One region of the Alteromonas sp. 76-1 genome, then DNA from elsewhere that is predicted to be linked to it. Evidence: predicted binding sites of a transcription regulator. Region 1 holds the regulator's gene; each other region holds the start of a gene.
What was found. The regulator LexA, encoded in region 1, represses DNA repair genes until DNA is damaged. The targets are predictions, from matches to a motif close to TACTGTATNNNNATACAGTA.
Positions count from the first base shown of each region.

Region 1 (3,289 bases):
TGGCGTTGTAAACCCGCTTGCCTTCATCCATAAGTTCATCCATCGACATATTCATCGACAGTAAACGCTGCTCTTCTTCTTTCGCTTGGCGAGCGGCTTCTTCTTGTTCGTTTATCCAAGCATCAAATTCAGCAGGCTCTTTAGCAATGACCACAACCGGCATAAAGCCATGATCTTTGCCGCATAGCTCGGCACACTGTCCACGATAAACACCAGGCTCATTTACCTTTGCCCAAGACTCGTTAATAAACCCAGGGTTAGCATCTTTTTTCACTGCAAAGTCCGGTACCCACCACGAGTGAATAACGTCATCAGAAGTAATAAGAAAGCGCACTTTTTGCCCTGTGGGGATGACCAACGGACGGTCGACCTCCAACAGATAGTTCGTGCCTTTTTCGAATTTGTTTTCAATTTGCTCTCGCTGCGTCGCCATTAACGAATAGAACTCAACGTCCCTGTCCATATACCGGTAGTGCCACTTCCACTGGGAACCAGTAACGACAACGGTAAGATCGGGTTCGCTGGTATCTTCCATCGCTATAAGGGTTTTAGCGGCAGGAATAGCCATAAGAATAAGAACGATGAAAGGCACGACCGTCCATGCAATTTCCACTTTTACATTTTCATGGAAGTGAGCGGGCTTAGCGCCTCTGGATTTACGGTGCAAGTACATGGAGGCAAACATAACCCCGAAAACTGCAACAGCAATTGCGATACAGATAAAGAACATCAACATATGCAGGTCGTAAACTTGACCACTTATGTCTGTTGCGCCTCGGCGCAAATTTATGGAAGAGCCTTCGCCCGTTGCTGCATCAGCAAACAGTAGTGGCGAGGTAAGCAAAAGTGGAAGCCCGTAAAGCCACTTTGTCACTTGTGTCGCCGCTTGTGTCGTTACTCGTTTCACTCAACACCTCCGTTATAACAGAAGCATTGACGCACTGGTTGCGCTGCGCTTCTGGCAACTGATACCCGAAATCCAACTTTTAACTTAACTATCTAGCCTTAGTTGTAAACCAAAGTTGCAGCTATTGTTATTATTTTGTTAAATACAGTATAAGAATTGCTCAATAAAACGCACAAGTCTAGTCTTTTCTGAGAAAAAACAATTGCAGCGTTGAATTTTTAATCAAAAGTTGTATGTAAGAGAAATGACACATACAACAGCGTATGGATGCTGTAGCGATAATTAGTGAGCTTGTTTGAAACGCTCATTTTGAACGAGATAGGCAAATAGAAGCTGCCAATAAGTTTCTTATAATCAAAAGCTAGTTGCGTAATTTTGATTATTTTTCAAACAAAATAGGTGACAAAAATAGCGCTAGCTAGCACTGAAAAAGGTGACATAAATAGAAGAAAATATGTGGGAGCGGTATCTGGTGGCTTTTAAGAGATTTCTTAGGCTTAAATACGATTATGGTGTAAGCAAGGTATGGTAAACATACAAAAAAGCGGCCTATAAGCCGCTTTCTTTACTAAATAGCTAAAAGGTTACATCCAGTCAGCATTTCGAATAACACCAACGGCAATCCCTTCAATGGAGAAAGGCTCTGACGCTAAGTCGACTTTAATAGGTGAAAATTCATCATTTTCAGCGTGAAGTAATACTTCGCGGCCACGCTTTTCAAGGCGTTTAACAGTAACGTCTTCATCGACACGTGCCACTACCACCTGCCCATTATGGACATCCGTAGTACGATGCACGGCTAGCAAGTCACCATCAAGTATACCAATGTCTTTCATACTCATACCGCTTACACGAAGTAAGAAGTCAGCGTGAGGCTGAAACAGGGCAGGGTCGACCTTATAATGAGACTCTATATGCTCTTGCGCTAGAATCGGCTCGCCCGCAGCCACTCGGCCAATAAGAGGAAGCCCTTCTTCTTCAGGGGTTTCATCTTCAAGAGGAATATTCAACTTAATACCACGAGAAGTGCCTGGAAGGATTTCGATGACGCCTTTACGGGCCAACGCTTTTAAATGTTCTTCAGCGGCATTTGCAGAACGAAAACCTAAATGACGGGCAATTTCTGCACGGGTAGGCGGCATGCCAGTTTCGAGCATCGTTGTTTTTATAAGCTCGAGAACTTCTGTTTGTCTTGCTGTGAGTGGGCGCATAAAAGACCTGTCTGTCTATACAGTTCCTGTAAGTATATACACCTAAAAGGAAATGACAAGCATTGGATGCTATTTACATGCTTCGAACACTTGCCATAAAAAAAGAGCCCTACCTTAGTAGAGCTCTCTGCAAACATCTACTAATGCACCCATATAGCGCTAGAATAGGTAGACGTTTGTATTTCAAGGTTCCCTGAATCAGCTTTGCGCACTTTCAAATTTCCGTAATCTTGACCTTGCCGACTTGCAAACGCAGGACCGCGCCACCTTACAAAGCCATCGGTTCCAAAGCTAACAAGATGGCTATAAATGTTAAGTGAGAAATCGGCTGTATTATGGCTAACGCCAATAAGATTCTGGTTTTGTTCAGTAGTTACGTCAGCTTGAATATTCGTTATATCTGCAGGTATGCTCGCACGCAAGCTCTCGGTAAGCGCCTCACCAGAAAAGTCATAAACAATCAGCTCATCATCATAATTCGTACACGCTAATTCCGGCTGCTCATCTGAGTCTGCATTAATAGTAATTAGCTGATCGCATATACCGTCCACCGACGCGGCTTGTGATAGTCCTGCATCGGTTATCTTTAATACTTCCATGCCAGACTCGTTAGTTGTCAACGCTACAAATGCACTTCCGTTTGAAATAAAGGGAGCGAGGTGCGTGACATGACCGATATTATAGTTAGCAATAATCAATTGGTTTTGAATATCAAAAATATTCAGTTCAGTCCCAATCATTACTAATGCGTCAGTGAAGCCATCGAAATTCATGTCTAAGGCTTCAATTATGCCAATATTGCTATTACTACTTGAATCATACTGCCAGTGAACCTCACCATTGTGTAGCTGGATAGCGGCGAAGCTTCCATCGTAATAATTGGTTGTCGATGTAAACAAGTCGCCTGCACCATCATTGTTAAAGTCGGTTGCTATAGAGTTAGTGCCTGCGCCCCAGTTCTCTGAAACTGTATCACTTAGTTCTATATTTCCCTCTTTATCCAACATGATATAACGTGACGAGCCATAGCCACTTTCAGTTGAAGAAATAAAGAATATTGCACGCTCATCATTGTCGATGACATTTGCCCAACCAGCTGACGAAAAGCTATCTAACTGTACTTCCGCAGTATTTTCTTTGATAGTAATTGTGCTGCCATTCAGTTCTGCGG
Region 1 covers NZ_LR136958.1:4,641,745-4,645,033, forward strand. The annotation lists gene coxB (cytochrome c oxidase subunit II) at 1-907, opposite strand, end outside; gene lexA (transcriptional repressor LexA) at 1,492-2,118, opposite strand; gene ALT761_RS19770 (FG-GAP repeat domain-containing protein) at 2,259-3,289, opposite strand, start outside.

Region 2 (3,289 bases), 360 kb from region 1:
CATTTCTTCTGCTTCATCAGGTACGGTAAATTGCTTACACGCGGTAACCAATTCTTCTAAGTTTTCTAGTCGCGCTTGGGCTTTTTCGCCACGTTCGGCCTGATACATGGCATATAAGCCTGATTGCCTAATGGCCACATCAGCGTGTTTTTCTAAAGGCTCATCTACGGTAGCTTGCTCAAGCTCGGTAACTAACAGCACAAAACTTTGAAGGGCATTAAGTGCACGGCCTTTTAGCGCGTTTTCGTTAATGAGTAGTTGGCTAGCCTGCCACATTGAGCAGTTATGTGTTCTTGCGGCTTCTCGTACCTGTGAGAGGGTTTTTTCACCCATACCGCGAGTAGGCGTGTTCACCACACGTTCAAAGGCGGCATCGTCATGAGGGTGATTCATCATGCGAAGATAGCCAAGTGCATCTTTAATTTCTTGGCGTTCGAAGAATCGAAGGCCGCCATAAATGCGATACGGTGTACCTTGGTGCAGTAAGGCTTCTTCTAATACCCGCGACTGGGCGTTATTGCGATATAAAATGGCAGTGTCTTTTAACGCATTACCTTGGTTCAGCCAGTCTTTAATTTTCGACACAATAAAGCGGGCTTCATCTAACTCATTAAACCCCGCATAAACAGAGATGGGCTCGCCATCGTTGCCGTCTGTCCAAAGCTCTTTGCCTAATCGGCCCGTATTATTATCAATAACCGTGTTGGCAGCTTTCAAAATGGTGCCGGTAGAACGGTAGTTTTGTTCTAATCGAATGGTTGTGGGGTTATTGAAGTCTTTCAAGAAGTGCTGAATATTATCAACATTCGCGCCGCGCCAGCCGTATATAGATTGGTCGTCATCGCCCACAATCATAATGTTGTTTTGATTGCCGCTACACAGCATGCGTAGCCATGCGTATTGAATGTTGTTGGTGTCTTGGAATTCGTCAACTAATACGGCGCGGAAACGTCGTTGGTAGTTGGCGAGCACTTCAGGGTTTTTAGCCCAAAGCTCATGTGCACGCAACAATAACTCGGCAAAATCCACAAGCCCTGAGCGGTCGCACGCGTCTTGATACGCGGCATAAATCTCACGCATTTTTTGCTGGGTTTGGTCGTTGTGGGTTTCAATATGTTGAGGGCGTAGGCCTTCGTCTTTATTACCATTGATGTACCACTGAATTTGACGAGGCACCCAGTGCTTTTCGTCTAAATTCATGGCTTTTAAAATACGTTTAATCAAACGGTATTGGTCGTCTGAGTCAAGAATTTGGAAGTTTTCAGGCAAATTAGCTTCTGCATGGTGAGCGCGAAGCAGCCTGTGGGCTAATCCGTGGAAAGTACCAATCCACATATTATTCAGACCACGACCCATTAATGATTCTATTCGGCCACGCATTTCTTTCGCGGCTTTGTTAGTAAAGGTTACGGCTAAAATAGAAAAAGGGGCAATATTTTCCACTTCCATTAACCATGCTATGCGATGCACCAAAACCCGAGTTTTACCGCTTCCCGCGCCAGCTAATATGAGGGCGTTAGAAAGAGGGGCTGCTACCGCTTCACGTTGTTTGTCGTTAAGCTCGTCAAGCAGTCGGGATACATCCATAATATGGTCAACCTAATTTGTCTAGTTTCAATGCTGCAACATTATGCCAGCTGACTGTGAATTTATACAGGCTTGTTTGATGAAGCTTAGCGGCTAGGGGGAATTTTTAGCGATGAATTTAGCCATGTTTAGATGATATCAGCCGTATTCACGGGCGGGTTATCGATAAGTTGAACAATTTTCACGCTTGAAGCGTAGTCTGTAGGTGTTGTTTTAATTGTGGCTCATGTACACTTCGAGCCATTATATTGCCTAATACAATGTAGGCCTTTTACCCGCGTTTAAGTGGGCTCTGAACTTTATTTTTACAGGAACTGCCTCATGCACGCACTCTCTCCATCGACTGACTTTTGGTTATCGTTAAAAAAAGAAGCGCAAACTGTGGCAGAAAGCGAGCCGCTACTAGCAAGCTATGTTCATGCCTGTATTTCAGCACATCACAATTTTGAGTCGTCGTTAAGCTTTATATTATCAAGCAAAATGGCTGATGAAGTAATGCCGGCTATTGCCATTCGTGAAGTGTTCGATGAAGCCTATTTGTTAGAGCCGTCAATTAGTGAGTCGGCAATGGCAGATATTAATGCTATTCGTGCTCGAGACGCCGCAGTAGATGATTTCTTAGTGCCACTGTTGCACTTTAAAGGGTTCCACGCAGTGCAAGTTCACCGCATGGCGCATTACTTGTGGTTGCATGGTAGACATCAACTTGCTTTGTTCTTACAAAGCCGTAATTCGGCTACCTTTGGCGTAGATATTCACCCTGCCGCAAAAATAGGTAAAGGGGTGATGTTCGATCATGCTACCGGAATTGTGGTGGGTGAAACAGCAGTTATAGAAGACAACGTGTCTATTTTGCAAAGCGTAACCCTTGGCGGAACTGGGAACGAGTCGGGTGACCGTCACCCTAAAATTCGCCAAGGCGTGTTGGTAGGCGCGGGTGCTAAAATTCTTGGCAATATCGAAATTGGCGAAGGCTCTAAAGTGGGAGCGGGTAGTGTTGTGTTAGACAATGTACCGCCGCACGTTACCGTAGTCGGTGTGCCGGCTAAAGTGGTTGGACGCCCGGTATGCCAGCGCCCTTGCGATTCTATGCGCCAGAACGTGCTAGAAGATAACGCGCCTTACTCGCAAAAGCCTTAAGCGCCAGTACCTTAAGAGAAAGCGCTACTTACTGATTTACTTACAAGAAGTAAGCTAATTCGTCTAATGAATCTAATGCCACGTGAGGGAGTACAGATGCTCTCTCACGGGGTAAATGCATTTCTCGGTTGCATGCAAACCAAGCAGACTGAAACCCCGCATTTATCGCCCCATACACATCTTTAATGATGTTATCGCCCACATGCAATATATTTTCCGGCGCTTCTCCTATAAAGCTTGCTGCTTCATCGAACATAGCCCGTGAAGGTTTCATAGGTCGGCTAGTGCTGGCATGTAAAATGGTATCGAAATACGGCGTAATACCTATTTGGTCAGCGTTTACATTGCCGTTAGTAATACCTACCAGTGTCATATTTTCACTTAAAGTTGATAAGGTTTTATGTACATCATCAGCCAAATCAAACTCGCTTCTGGCATGGTAAAAACAGTCGAAACAAGCTTGCACGGCAGCATCTAACGTGTGGGTGTCTTGGGATGGAATATCATGAATCAATGCCGCATTTAACACCGCTAAGCGAAGCTTTCCCATATCAGATGAATA
Region 2 covers NZ_LR136958.1:267,024-270,312, forward strand. The annotation lists gene uvrD (DNA helicase II) at 1-1,587, opposite strand, end outside; gene cysE (serine O-acetyltransferase) at 1,909-2,727, shown strand; gene ALT761_RS01090 (HAD-IA family hydrolase) at 2,768-3,289, opposite strand, start outside.
Region 2: a site for LexA is predicted at 1,640-1,659, ahead of uvrD (DNA helicase II). Genes of this name have one in related genera too.

Region 3 (3,289 bases), 150 kb from region 1:
TCTCAATGGACTCGAATTGCTGGCAAGTTAGGGATATAGCAACGGCGGGTTCCGGCAATAGAAGCGTCTCAATTTTAAGTTCAACCAGTGCCAACCAGTCCTTTTGTGCAGCAAAAGGCATAGCCCCATTAACCTCTATTAATAAGGGCTCTTCTTCTCTAAAGTGCACGCGAAAAATAATAGATGAGGTGAGTAAGTTTCGTGCGCGTAAGTAGTGTTCTAGCGTAACTAGTAGGGACTTAATACTCGGCAATAAGTGTTGAGTGTTCTCCACTTCAAACGATAGCGTTTTTGTTCGCTGAAATTTTTCCGAAGGCCTGAATAAAGCATATTTTGGGAAGGTTTCTCCCCTTAGGGCGGTTAAATAACGAATAGTATCGTTTGAAAAGCGCTGTCCAAGTTCATGAACAGGAAGTTTAAGTAGTTGGCCTACCTGTCTGACACCTACTTTAGCAAGTGTGGCAATGGTTTTTGAATCAAGCGAGGTCTGCTCTAGCTTACACCGTGACAATAGTAATATTATGCTTTCTTTATTATCGGTATAGCGGTTTGTTTTATTGTGAGCGAGAAGGCGAGCTGCCTCCACCCCCCATGCTGTGGCGAAGTAATAATGAATACCCGCAGAATGTAGTTCGTTTATAAGTACATGCCATAAAGCGTCAAGGCCACCGTAATACTGCAGTAAATTATCAAGTCGAATAGCGATGGCGTTGTGATCATCAATTACAATATCTGATGCGAGTGGGTATAACCGATGTGCAAGAAACAGAAGCGTTTCCTTTTCGGTATTACGGTTAAATTCCAGAATGTGCACTTGAGGGCAAAGCGCAGCAGCTTGTGCAAGCCCTTGGCCGCATTCAATTCCTTTTTTAATGGCGTGCGAATTAGCTTGTACTACTTGGTTGCCTTGTTCGTGATAAACCACAACAGGAATTTCACCGTCGGTGGCGCCGCCATCGTTTTTATAGGCATCAAGGGTTAACTGATAGCAGTAAAAATAAGCCCATAGCATGATTAAATCACCGAGTGTAATGTTGGCTCGGTTTTCTTATTATTCTGCATAGCCGATTGAATGGCGTGGTTGTTAGGGGTCCATGAGTGGGGGACCACAATATTCGATACGGGCCATCCATGACGCTGCTTAATGATATTAACAACCAATTGCGCATCACGAATATGCAGACTTAAATCGAGAGCAATGGGAAAAGAAGCCCCTTGTTGATGAGGGGAAGTAAAAAGTAAGCAAAGGGTATCGTTATGCGATGCAGCCACTTGTAAACGCCGAGCTGCTTTTGCATCCATAGTATTATTCCAAAGCAATACACAATGACAAGCTGCACTTTTTAAGCATTGCTCTGCTGCCCACAAGGCTTCTTTATCTGTTTTTGCAAGCACGACAATGACTTGTTCTAAGTCTACGCCTAAGCTGCTTAACCAAGGTGCTTGAAGCTGTGCGGGTGGTTTTATAAATACACGCAGTTTGTGCGCCCGATGCATCGTTAAAACTTGTTTAAAAAGCGTGATTTCCCCAATACCGGTTAATGACGCAATTCTGACTACTCCGGAAGTCGCGATACCACCATGCAGGGCCTCATCTAAAACACGAGGACCCAGCAAAAACTTGTTTTCACTTACAGGCTTCTCTCGAGCTCGCCATATATGAGGGTGCTTATCAAAAAGCGCCGCTTTTGAACGAGTTTCATTAATGGGTGATATAGGAATATTCATAACACTATAATACTGTATATATGTACAGTATTATAGTGTAGAGGTTTGTATTTTCAAGATAAGGCAAATAGTTAAGTTTGTGAAGACATCTAACTATCTGAAAAAATTACTCAAATTTTTACGCTGTGCTGGCATCGTTGCTGGCAGGACTTTTTTTAGTGTTACCGCCTACCGAGCTAGTAATTAATTGGCAGGCCCCGATAAAACCATCAGCGCTGTTTTTAGACCATGCCATACGAATAGGGCCTGGCATTTCTTTAATCACGTCTCGTACATCGCTTTGCGATACATCGGTGCTGTTTAATGCAGAATCTAATGCTTCTTCTAGCGTAGCGCCTTTTTCACAGCAGGCCATTACAATACTTGAGAAGTTAAGCATAAGCGGCATAAGCGCAGTATGTTGTTGCTGACTTATCAAGCGACTTTTGTAAGCACTTTCAATGCGAGCGGCATATGTTTTTTCTAAGGCATCTGTCACTAGCACTAAGTTTTTATAAGCATGATTAACTTTATTACCACTTTGTTTTGCTGATGAGCGTGTAAGCGTAAGCTCTCGTTGCAGCGTTTGTACACGAAGTGCTAGATAAATCAAAAACAGGACAAGCAGCCCTATGATCCCAAATGCAAATATCATTACATCGCCGCCTTTTGTTCTTCTATGAATTGATTAATTTTTTGCTCTAAAATAAAGAGGGGTATAGACCCATTTTCTAAAACTGCTCGGTGAAATTTGCGCACATCGAAATGCTGCCCAAGTGCAATCTCAGCCTTTTCACGTAGCGCCTTTATTTTAATTTCACCGATTTTATAAGAGAGAGCTTGGGCTGGCCATGATATGTATCGGTCAATTTCAGTATTCACGTTATGCTCTGATAAAGCCGTATTGGACATCATGAAATCAACCGCTCTATCTCGGCTCCATCCCATGGTGTGCATGCCGGTATCTACTACAAGACGACACGCACGCCACATTTCATAGCTTAGGCGGCCGAAATTATCATAGGGGTCTTCATAAATGCCCGCTTCAATTCCTAAAAATTCAGAATACAAACCCCAACCTTCACCAAAGGCCGAAATATAAGTGTTACGACGAACCATGGGTAAATTTTCTAATTCCGCCGCTAAAGATATTTGTAAATGATGCCCAGGTACAGCTTCGTGCAATGTCAGTGCTGGAAGGGCATAAAGCGGGCGCTTATCTAGCGCATAAGTATTTACCCAATAATAACCAGGCTGATCGTCACGACTAGGATGAATATAACGACCCGTGGTGTACTTAGGGGCGATACTATCGGGAACCGGCGCTACGCCATAAGGTGTGCGAGGCAAGTATTCAAATAGCGAGGGTAATTTTGCGTCCATCTTTTTCGCTATAAAAGAAGCCTCTTTAAGTAGCTCTTCTGCGCTGGAGGCATAAAATTGTGGGTCTTCACGCAAAAAGGTAATGAATTCATCAATACTGCCATCGAAATTAAGGCTATCTACTACGCTTTGCATTTCTGCGCGAATGCGCTTCACTTCTCTTAAGCCAAGGGTGTGAATGTCTTCAGGACTCATATCT
Region 3 covers NZ_LR136958.1:55,952-59,240, forward strand. The annotation lists gene ALT761_RS00220 (Y-family DNA polymerase) at 1-1,012, opposite strand, end outside; gene imuA (translesion DNA synthesis-associated protein ImuA) at 1,015-1,728, opposite strand; gene ALT761_RS00230 (hypothetical protein) at 1,847-2,362, opposite strand; gene ALT761_RS00235 (DUF885 domain-containing protein) at 2,362-3,289, opposite strand, start outside.
Region 3: a site for LexA is predicted at 1,739-1,758, ahead of imuA (translesion DNA synthesis-associated protein ImuA). Genes of this name have one in related genera too.